DNA from 4 places in the Weizmannia sp. FSL W8-1119 genome. Region 1 is predicted to be linked to each of the others. Evidence: riboswitches for the same ligand, from Rfam matches in the RefSeq annotation. Region 1 holds a riboswitch; each other region holds the start of a gene.
The links. Region 1 has a riboswitch for thiamine pyrophosphate ahead of NSQ19_RS06790 (3-oxoacyl-ACP reductase). Riboswitches for the same ligand answer to the same signal wherever they lie in the genome.
Positions count from the first base shown of each region.

Region 1 (2,198 bases):
TGAACCGGATCTTCCTCAACAGCGAGAAAGGCGCCGCAAACTGCGGACAAAAGGCAGCCTGTCCCGGTGACTTTTGTTAAAAGCGGGTGGCCGTTATGTACGAGATAGAGTTCGGAACCGTTTGACACCGCATCCGTCTTGCCACTTACCACGACCGTAGTATGAAGCGTTTTTGCCGCTTTTAAAGCGAGTTCGCCCGTATCCAGGCTGGTATCTCCTGCATCGACGCCTTTAACTTTGGCATCTATTCCGACCAGATTGGCGATTTCTCCGGCATTTCCCCTGATGGATGTGAAGCGGATTTCTTTCAGCAATTTTTTTGCCGTTTCTGTCCGGTAACGGGTTGAACCGGCAGCTACCGGATCAAGGACGACCGGAACGCCATTTTCATTTGCAGACTTTCCCGCCAAAATCATGGCTTCGACGGCTTTTTCATTCAAAGTGCCGATATTTAATACGACCGCATTTGCCGCTTTCGCCATATCGGCAACTTCTTCCACCGCATCGGCCATTACCGGAGATGCGCCAAGTGCCAGCAGCCCGTTTGCTGTGAAATTAGCCACCACAATATTCGTGATATTATGGATAAGCGGATTGGCTTCCCTGATTTTTTCAAGCAGTTCAATTGGTTTTTCCTTTTCCATTTTCATTCCCTCCTAATCCATTACAAGTCCGCCGTCAACGACGAGGTTTTGCCCGGTTACCGCCCTGGCCCATGGCGATGCAAAAAACAACACGGCATCCGCAACGTCTTCCGGTTCTGTCACCCTTTGCAGCGGGGTTGTTGCCTGAATCAATTGAAAAACCTCTTCAGATGTGGCCGCACTTGCATCCGTCGTTTTCAGAAGGCCGCCGGATACCATATTAACGGTAATGCCATATTGCCCCAGATCTTTCGCCATGCTCCGGGTGAAGCCGAGGAGCGCAGCCTTGCTCGTATTGTAATCATGGTAGGCGACAACCGGATTTTGAAACAGGTTTGTGCCAATATTGATCACCCTGCCGAAATGCAGCCGTTTCATTCCCGCAAGGCCGGCCTGGATGGTATTTAATGCGCCGCGAACCGCACCTTCCATCTGCAGGCTGTATTCCTCCCACGAAATCCGGGAAGCATCGTGCCGGGATTCCGGATCAAAGCGGAAATGCACAAGGGCATTATTTACAATCGTCGTGACAGGCCTGGAAAAATAAGCTTCGGCCTGCCGGAACATCTTTCTTACCTGGACCGGATCCCTTACATCCGCCTTCAGGGCAACCGCTTTTTCGCCTAAAATATGCTGAAGGTCCTTTGCCTTCCCCTCACTCTCAAAATAGTTGATGACAACGCCCGCCCCCTCTCTTGCAAAAGCTTTTACAAGCGCCTTGCCCAACCCCCTGCTTCCGCCGGTGACGGCAACCACCTGCTCATCGAGTTTCATTTGTCCCACCCCTTTCCATGCAAAAAAGCCAGGCCCGAAAAGACCTGACTTTATCAGCAAGAAATTTTTTACAAATTCCTACTTTCCTACGCCGGTATGATCCGGATCAGGTCCAAAGGGTTGAAAAACGCCGGTTTTTCTCTCAGCCCGCCAGATCCGGGCACCCCTAGTAGTTTGAAAGATTATTTTTTAGCTATTATATCCCTTTCCAACGAAGATGTAAAGTTTACAATCTTTTTAAAAAAACATAACTGACTTTATCATAATCCATTTTTTCTTCATAAAACCGGTGTGCGTCTTTTCTCTGCAGGCCGGATGACAGGGATACAATGCCGTATCCGTTTTCGCCGGCCTGTTTTTCCACATGCGCCAAAAGCCTGGCGCCGTACCCTTTTGATCTGTGCGCTTCATCCGTCACCAGGTCGCATACCCAAATAAACCGCCCGTTGTACAAGGTAATCATCGGCATATAGCCGGTTACCGCCACAATGTTTCCGTCATCTATTACTGCGGCCATCTTGTAATCCGATTTTTCTGCCGCCTCTTCCACCAGCTGGAGATAGTGTTCTTCGTCCAAATGTTTACGCAGCTGTTTCATCACCGGAAACGCTGCTTTCCACTCTTCCCGGTTTGCAAGTTCTTTTATTTCCATCTGTATATCCCTTCTTTGCCTAAATGGTAATGCATAATAATCAATTCGCCTTTTTTTCCAAACATCCTGCCCCCTTCATCCACAAACCCGGCTTGTCTGTACAAATTTTGGGCAGCAACATTTTCCGT
Region 1 is NZ_JBBOZL010000001.1:1,412,600-1,414,797, reverse strand. Features, by position in the region: gene thiM (hydroxyethylthiazole kinase) at 1-644, opposite strand, end outside; gene NSQ19_RS06790 (3-oxoacyl-ACP reductase) at 657-1,418, opposite strand; TPP riboswitch at 1,485-1,596, opposite strand; gene NSQ19_RS06785 (GNAT family N-acetyltransferase) at 1,645-2,070, opposite strand; gene NSQ19_RS06780 (GNAT family N-acetyltransferase) at 2,061-2,198, opposite strand, start outside.

Region 2 (2,198 bases), 930 kb from region 1:
CCATTGGTTCAACTGGATGGGGTCTAACATTAAGTATAAAAGCAGTGGGTCTTCTTATAGCTAGTCTAGTGATGCTGAAATTACAACTCCGGTATCCTCTTCGGGACAGTTTGATTGCCGTTGCTTTCGGTGGAATACCTCTGATCGTCCTTGGCCAAGGATTCGCATTACCTTATTTATTAATTGTTACAGCAATCGCGGGGGTTGGACAAACGATCTCTGGAATCGGCTGGGATACAACATTACAGCAAGCGATTCCACGTGATAAACTTTCACGGGTACTTGCTTTTGATGACTTAGGAGCTTTTATTACAATCCCCATTGGTCAGGTGATGGCAGTTCCTTTGGCTGAGATTTTTGGATATAAAATGGTTGCTACAGTTGGCGGAATAAGCTTTATCCTTGTTGCCCTCATTCCACTATTAGATCGGTCTATAAGAAAAATGAACCCGGAGAAGGAACGATTTTCTAGTTAACATAATTGAGTAATAAGGTTTTTGCACGGTGCATTTGAAGTTTCTCAACTCAATGCCAGACCGGAAGACAGGGGACTTGATGATTTTATCATATACTTGAAAAAAGACTCGATGTTCTATCGAGACATTTTGCTTCACGGGACCTGCCTTTGTCTACTACAGTTATTTCCGGGCATGGAAGAAGACAAACTGCCTATATAAATTGTTGACCTTTTCTAGATATGTGGTATTATTAAACTATAGGCAATATTTACAATTTAATACACGAAGTCATCCGCTAGAGGTGCCTTTTTTAAAAGGCTGAGATCGAAGTATACTTCGGGACTCTTATGAACCTGATCTGGGTAATACCAGCGTAGGAAAGTGGAAACAGGATATTTGATTTCTTTTCAAATCATCAGCCATTTTCTTACCGAAGAAAGTGGCTTTTTTGTTTTTCATTAGGTTCATTTATGTGGAAATTTTCCAAGGAGGTGAGCTAAATTTCTAACGGTATTAAAGAATTACATGTGATCTCGAATGGCAAAATGCCCGTTGCACAGTTACATGAAATATTAACCGATATTCACCCGTTCGTAACGGCCATCCACATACGGGAAAAACAAAAAACGGCACGGGAACTTTACCAGATAATTGAGTATCTAGCGCAAAACATTCCCCTATCCAAAATGATCATTAATGACCGGGTAGATGTCGCTTTGGCAGCGAAAGCAGCTGGTGTTCAGCTAGCCTTTCATAGCTTGGAAACTTCGATTGTCAAAACCATGTTTCCCTTTCTTAAAGTTGGCCGATCGATTCATTCCTATCGTGAAGGCGTAAAAGCCAATCGGGATGGTGCGGATTACGTCTTGTTCGGCCACATCTTTTTTTCCGGCTCAAAGCCCGGAAAGATACCCAAGGGGCTAAAACAATTAGCCAAAGTGGCACAACTAGACATACCGGTGATTGCGATTGGCGGTATAACGCCAGAAAATGCCCAAAGTGTTATTCACGCTGGTGCAAAAGGGATTGCCGTCATGTCAGGAATACTTGAGGCTCGTGATCCTTTATCAGCAGTTAAGGATTACTACAATGCCTTAATAAATGGAGATGGAAAAATTGACGCGTACATTTGATGTTGTCGTGATAGGCGGCGGAATTAACGGAAGTTCTATCGCCTATCAACTTTCAAAAAGAGGAAGAAAAGTAGCCATAATTGAGAAGAAACAATTAGCATGTGAAGCCTCTAGTGCGGCAGCGGGAATGCTTGCGGCACAAGCGGAGATAGAACAAGACGGTCCACTGTTCCAATTCGCTTTAAAAAGCCAAGCTATGTTTCCTGAACTTGCAAACGAACTGTATGAAATGACTGGAATCGATATAGAGTTTGACCAAAAAGGGATCATAAAAATTGCCGAAACCGATGCTATCGCAGAGGAAGTAAAAAAACAGGTGACCTTCCAGCAAAATTGGGATCCAGCCATAAAGTGGCTTGATTCTCATGAATGTTTGGAAATGGAGCCGTCCCTCTCCTCTAACATCGTTGGTGGCATGTATCTTCCTAATGATGGCCACGTCATGCCGGCAACCTTATCGAAGGCCTTTGCAAAGGCAGCGATTCATTTTGGAACGGAAATTCTTGAAAACACGGAAGTCCTCTCGTTCATCTATGAACGGGAACGTGTCATTGGGGTTAAAACGACTTCCGGTGACATCCATTGCCATCAGGTTGTCCTTGCAACG
Region 2 is NZ_JBBOZL010000001.1:2,347,129-2,349,326, reverse strand. Features, by position in the region: gene NSQ19_RS11635 (MFS transporter) at 1-476, shown strand, start outside; TPP riboswitch at 746-855, shown strand; gene NSQ19_RS11630 (thiamine phosphate synthase) at 986-1,591, shown strand; gene thiO (glycine oxidase ThiO) at 1,560-2,198, shown strand, end outside.
Region 2: it holds a riboswitch for thiamine pyrophosphate, as region 1 does, so the genes downstream of both, NSQ19_RS11630 (thiamine phosphate synthase) here and NSQ19_RS06790 (3-oxoacyl-ACP reductase) in region 1, are expected to answer to the same signal.

Region 3 (2,198 bases), 830 kb from region 1:
ACTCACCGATAATGGCACCCATCACACTATATGTAACGGCAATTTTTAAACCTGAAAAAAAGTAAGGGAGCACAGCCGGAAATTTGACTTTCATGTAAATTTGCCCTTTTGAAGCATGCATGGTCTTTAACAGTTTCACCAAGTCATCATCCACCGTTTGAAACCCTTCCAGGATGCTCAATGCCAGCGGGAAAAAGCAGATTAAAATGACCACAATAACTTTTGACTGGAGCCCGAATCCGAACCAGACGATGAAAAGCGGCGCAATCGCCACAATCGGAATTGTTTGCGAAACGACCAGTAGCGGCCGGACCAGCATCCGGAAAACGGGAACCATATCCATAAAAACGGCAATCGCTGCGCCAATCATAATGGAAAAGGCAAGCCCGATCAATACTTCTTTTGCAGTTTGCCAAATATTGGGCCAAACCATCCATTGCAGATTTTTCAATTCCTGCCATACTTCCGTCGGTTTTGGCAGCATCCATTCACTGATATGAAAGCCGGCCGTTACCCCTTGCCAGACGAAGAGCAAAAAAATGAGCCAGGCAGCCGTGAGCGCCGTGTTAACGAACAGGCTGCGGCGCTTGTTCGCGATATTTTGCAATTTTTTCATCCATTGTCACCCCGGTGCTTGGCCGGTAATGGATTTTGATCGATGTGATGACATCAATCGCACCGGCTTGGACGCAAGCATCCTGCGCTTTTTTGATGATCCCAAGCAGTTCGTCAAGATCGCCTTCCATCGTCGTTTCCATTGCCCCAACTTCATAACGTACGCCGGCGTTTTGAACAACTTCGATCGCGCGGTCGACGACACCGTATAAGTCATCACTTTTAATATGCGGGACAACTGAAAAAGAAACCGTTACTTGATTCGATTTTTCCATCAAATTTTCCTCCTTTTTTTCAAATAAAAAAGCTTTCATTGCATGCGCAAGAAAGCCTGTCCATCCAAAACATGCCGAAACATGCTTCAATATGAGACTCCCTACGCTGGCATTATCCAGATCAGGTGAAGGGTCGATGCAAAACGGCATCCTCTCAGCCAAAACCGGCTCCCCTGCTTTTTTTCTTGTCATTTTATTGTAACATGAAAATCATCCTTTTTGGCAAACATTTTTCAATTCTTCAATTCCTTAGAACGTCCGGGCCTGCACAACGCCCCTCATTTATGCTTTAAAGGCAGGGATTCCCCTGCATGCCAACCCAAAGTTCCGACTGTTCAAGCGCATATGCGACATCCAGCAGCCAATGTTCATTTCCTTTCGGCGCCACCAGCTGTATCCCGAAAGGAAGCCCGGCCGCCGTTATATGGACCGGCAGGCTGATCGCCGGCTGCCCGGTTAAATTGGCGAGCTGCGTAAATGGGGAAAACGTTAAGCTCGGCTCAAACATTTCATAGACAAGCGCCTGCTGCTTTTCTTTCGGGAGCCCGGTGACGCCAAACAATCGATCCCGCTCTTTCCCGGTCTGGGTAAGCTCCCCGATTTTCGGCGCAGTAAAAGCAGTTGAAGGCGTAAGATACAGATCATACGTTTCGTGGAATCCCGCCATTTGTGCTGCGGCCTTATCCCACTCCGCAAGGCTCTTTGCGTATTCTGCCGCCGTGACATTTTTCCCGGCAGCATACAAGACCCACGAAACCGGCTCCATATCTTTTTCCGTAAGCGGGCGTCCAAGTGCGCTTTCCAAATCCGAAAGTTCCGCCGCCATTTCCCCGCAGTTCATTAAATAATAGTTTTCCATCAGCCGTCTGCCGTCAACGCCGTTTTCGGCTTCTTCCACAAGATGGCCCTCCTGCTCCAGCCATTTTGCCGTTTTATAGACAGCCTGTTTTGCGTCGCGGCTGACAGGCGTCCCGACCGGCGATTCAACCGAAAATGCGATCCGGTATTTTTTCGTTCCGCTCTGTTTTAGTTCCTGTACATATCCCGGAAAAAGCGGCGTTTGAAAAGCAGCGGCGGGTTCCACAGTTTGCAGCACATCGAGGAGCGCTGCGCTGTCTCTGATTGTTTTTGCCAGCACGAAGTCAATGGCCGCCCCTTGCCATTGCCGTCCACGTCCCGGCCCGACTGGTGTCCTTCCCCTTGTCGGCTTTAATCCTATTAAACTTGTAAAAGAAGCAGGAATGCGGATCGATCCGCCGCCGTCGCTTGCACCGGCAACCGGTACCATCCCGGAAGCCACCGCAGCCG
Region 3 is NZ_JBBOZL010000001.1:584,488-586,685, reverse strand. Features, by position in the region: gene NSQ19_RS02740 (ABC transporter permease) at 1-616, opposite strand, end outside; gene NSQ19_RS02735 (MTH1187 family thiamine-binding protein) at 567-890, opposite strand; TPP riboswitch at 972-1,075, opposite strand; gene NSQ19_RS02730 (amidase) at 1,180-2,198, opposite strand, start outside.
Region 3: it holds a riboswitch for thiamine pyrophosphate, as region 1 does, so the genes downstream of both, NSQ19_RS02735 (MTH1187 family thiamine-binding protein) here and NSQ19_RS06790 (3-oxoacyl-ACP reductase) in region 1, are expected to answer to the same signal.

Region 4 (2,198 bases), 750 kb from region 1:
ACAAGGTGTAGCGCGTGGCTATATCTACCCAATGTAGATAAAAGATGCCCGGTAATTGTAATGGCTCATGGCTTGGGTGGAGTGCGTGAAATGCGGTTGGACGCATATGCTGAAAGGTTTGCTGCTGCCGGGTATGCCTGCTTTTTATTTGATTATCGTAACCATGGAGCAAGTGACGGAAATAAAAGACAACGGATAAATGTAAAAGAACAACTTGCAGATTGGAACTCTGCCATTGATTTCATCAAAAAGAATGATAGGATTGATGATAGTAAAATACTCCTGTTTGGAAGTTCGTTTAGTGGGGGACACGTTATAACCCTATCAGCTTATCGAATAGATATTCTTGCAACCGTGGCACAGTGTCCATATACAAATACCTTAGCTACAATGAAAACGATCTCACCGCTATCTGCCCTAAAAATATTCCCCTTTGCCATAGCCGACGTTTTATCTTCTATTATCGGGTATCATCCGGTCATGATTAAATTGGTGGATGCGCCGGGGAAAGTAGCGATGATGGCTGTTTCTGACTACGAAAAGGTTTTTAAGTTGATGCCTGAAAATTTAAAGTTTGTGAATAAAGCCCCCGCAAGAACAGTTTTAGAATTCTTTAAATATTCGCCTAGTAGATACACTAAAAATATAGGAATACCGATATTTTATGCGGTTTGTCGGAAAGATACATTAGCACCTGCTTGGGCAACCATAAAGTGTGCAAAACGCTCCAAGAAAGCAACGATAAAAGAGTATGACTGTGGACATTTCGATATTTATTTAGGTGATTATTTTGAAAATTCAATAGTAGATTATATAGGTTTTTTTGATAAACTTACAAAAGGCTAGTTGTATAATCAAATGCAACAAGCTAAATAAATGAAAAAAAGAGCATGATAAACCGTTTACGATGAAAACGCAATCAATACGGAGGTTTATCCATGGTGAAGATTTCCACCCTTCGTGCAGAAGGAAAATCCATACAAGTAATCGCTGATGTGGTTGGCTGTAAAAAAAATACCGTATCTCGGGAACTGAAGCATGGTACGGGTAGCATTTGGGGTAACATCCTGTGCTTTTTTCCATATTTTACGGGCAATAAATTTGCTGTTGCACAAAATTCGGGACTATGATATGGTAAGAGTAATGAAAATGAATATTCACAATAGTCTACTAGGGGCGCCGGGTTGGCTGAGAAGTACCCTTTGAACCTGATCTAGTTCGTACTAGCGAAGGGAAGTAGGTGATGAAATTACACCTGATGATTTGTAATTGATACACCCGCTTTCCGATGGAGGGCGGGTTTTTTATTTTGAGGAGCCGCCTCTGGCCATCGCTCGGGGCAAAGGGAGAAACCAGCCTGCAAACCGCAATCGGTTTCCCGGTAAACAAGGAGGAATCATTGTTGAAACGATCTTTTACAGAAAGGCTATATCAAAATGTCCAACCGATTTGGGAGAAAAACCATAACCATCCTTTTGTCGTGGGACTGGGGAACGGAACTTTAGAAAGAGATAAATTTATCTATTATTTAAAGCAGGATTACGTATATTTAGTTGAGTACGCAAAACTGTTTGCCATGGGTGTTGTGAAAGCGGGTAACCTCGGCATGATGACGAGATTTGCTGCGGTGCTCCATGAATCGTTGCATTTTGAGATGGAACTGCACCGCCAATACGCTGCCGAGTTTGGCATTACACGCACGGATTTAGAAGCAACCCAACCAACGCCGGTTAACCTTGCTTACACGAGTTATATGCTGCAAGTGGCCGCCAATGGAAGCTTGGCTGAACTTGTTGCCTGCTTGTTGCCGTGTGCCTGGGATTATTGGGAAATTGGGAAACTGCTAAAAGTAAATCATCGAGACACATTGGAGGCCAATCCTTACAAGAAATGGATCGAAACCTATTCTTCAGAAACGTTCGGCTCCGGAACGCAGTGGTTAATTGACTTAATGGACCAACTGGCAAGCGGAAAATCAGAAACGGAACTGATGGCCTTAGAACGCCATTTTCAAATGGCCTCAAAGTATGAATACTTATTTTGGGATATGAACGATAAAAAACAAGACTGGCCGGTCTGATTTTCATTCGCAACTAAAAAGGAGGGAAGTTTGGTTCTAATGAGAAAAACACAAAAAATAACAGCAACTGCAGTTATTGCGGCTGTAACGACTGCATCCAGCAGCTTGATTTATATCC
Region 4 is NZ_JBBOZL010000001.1:657,926-660,123, forward strand. Features, by position in the region: gene NSQ19_RS03050 (alpha/beta hydrolase) at 1-846, shown strand, start outside; gene NSQ19_RS03055 (helix-turn-helix domain-containing protein) at 939-1,130, shown strand; TPP riboswitch at 1,163-1,252, shown strand; gene tenA (thiaminase II) at 1,289-2,080, shown strand; gene thiW (energy coupling factor transporter S component ThiW) at 2,120-2,198, shown strand, end outside.
Region 4: it holds a riboswitch for thiamine pyrophosphate, as region 1 does, so the genes downstream of both, tenA (thiaminase II) here and NSQ19_RS06790 (3-oxoacyl-ACP reductase) in region 1, are expected to answer to the same signal.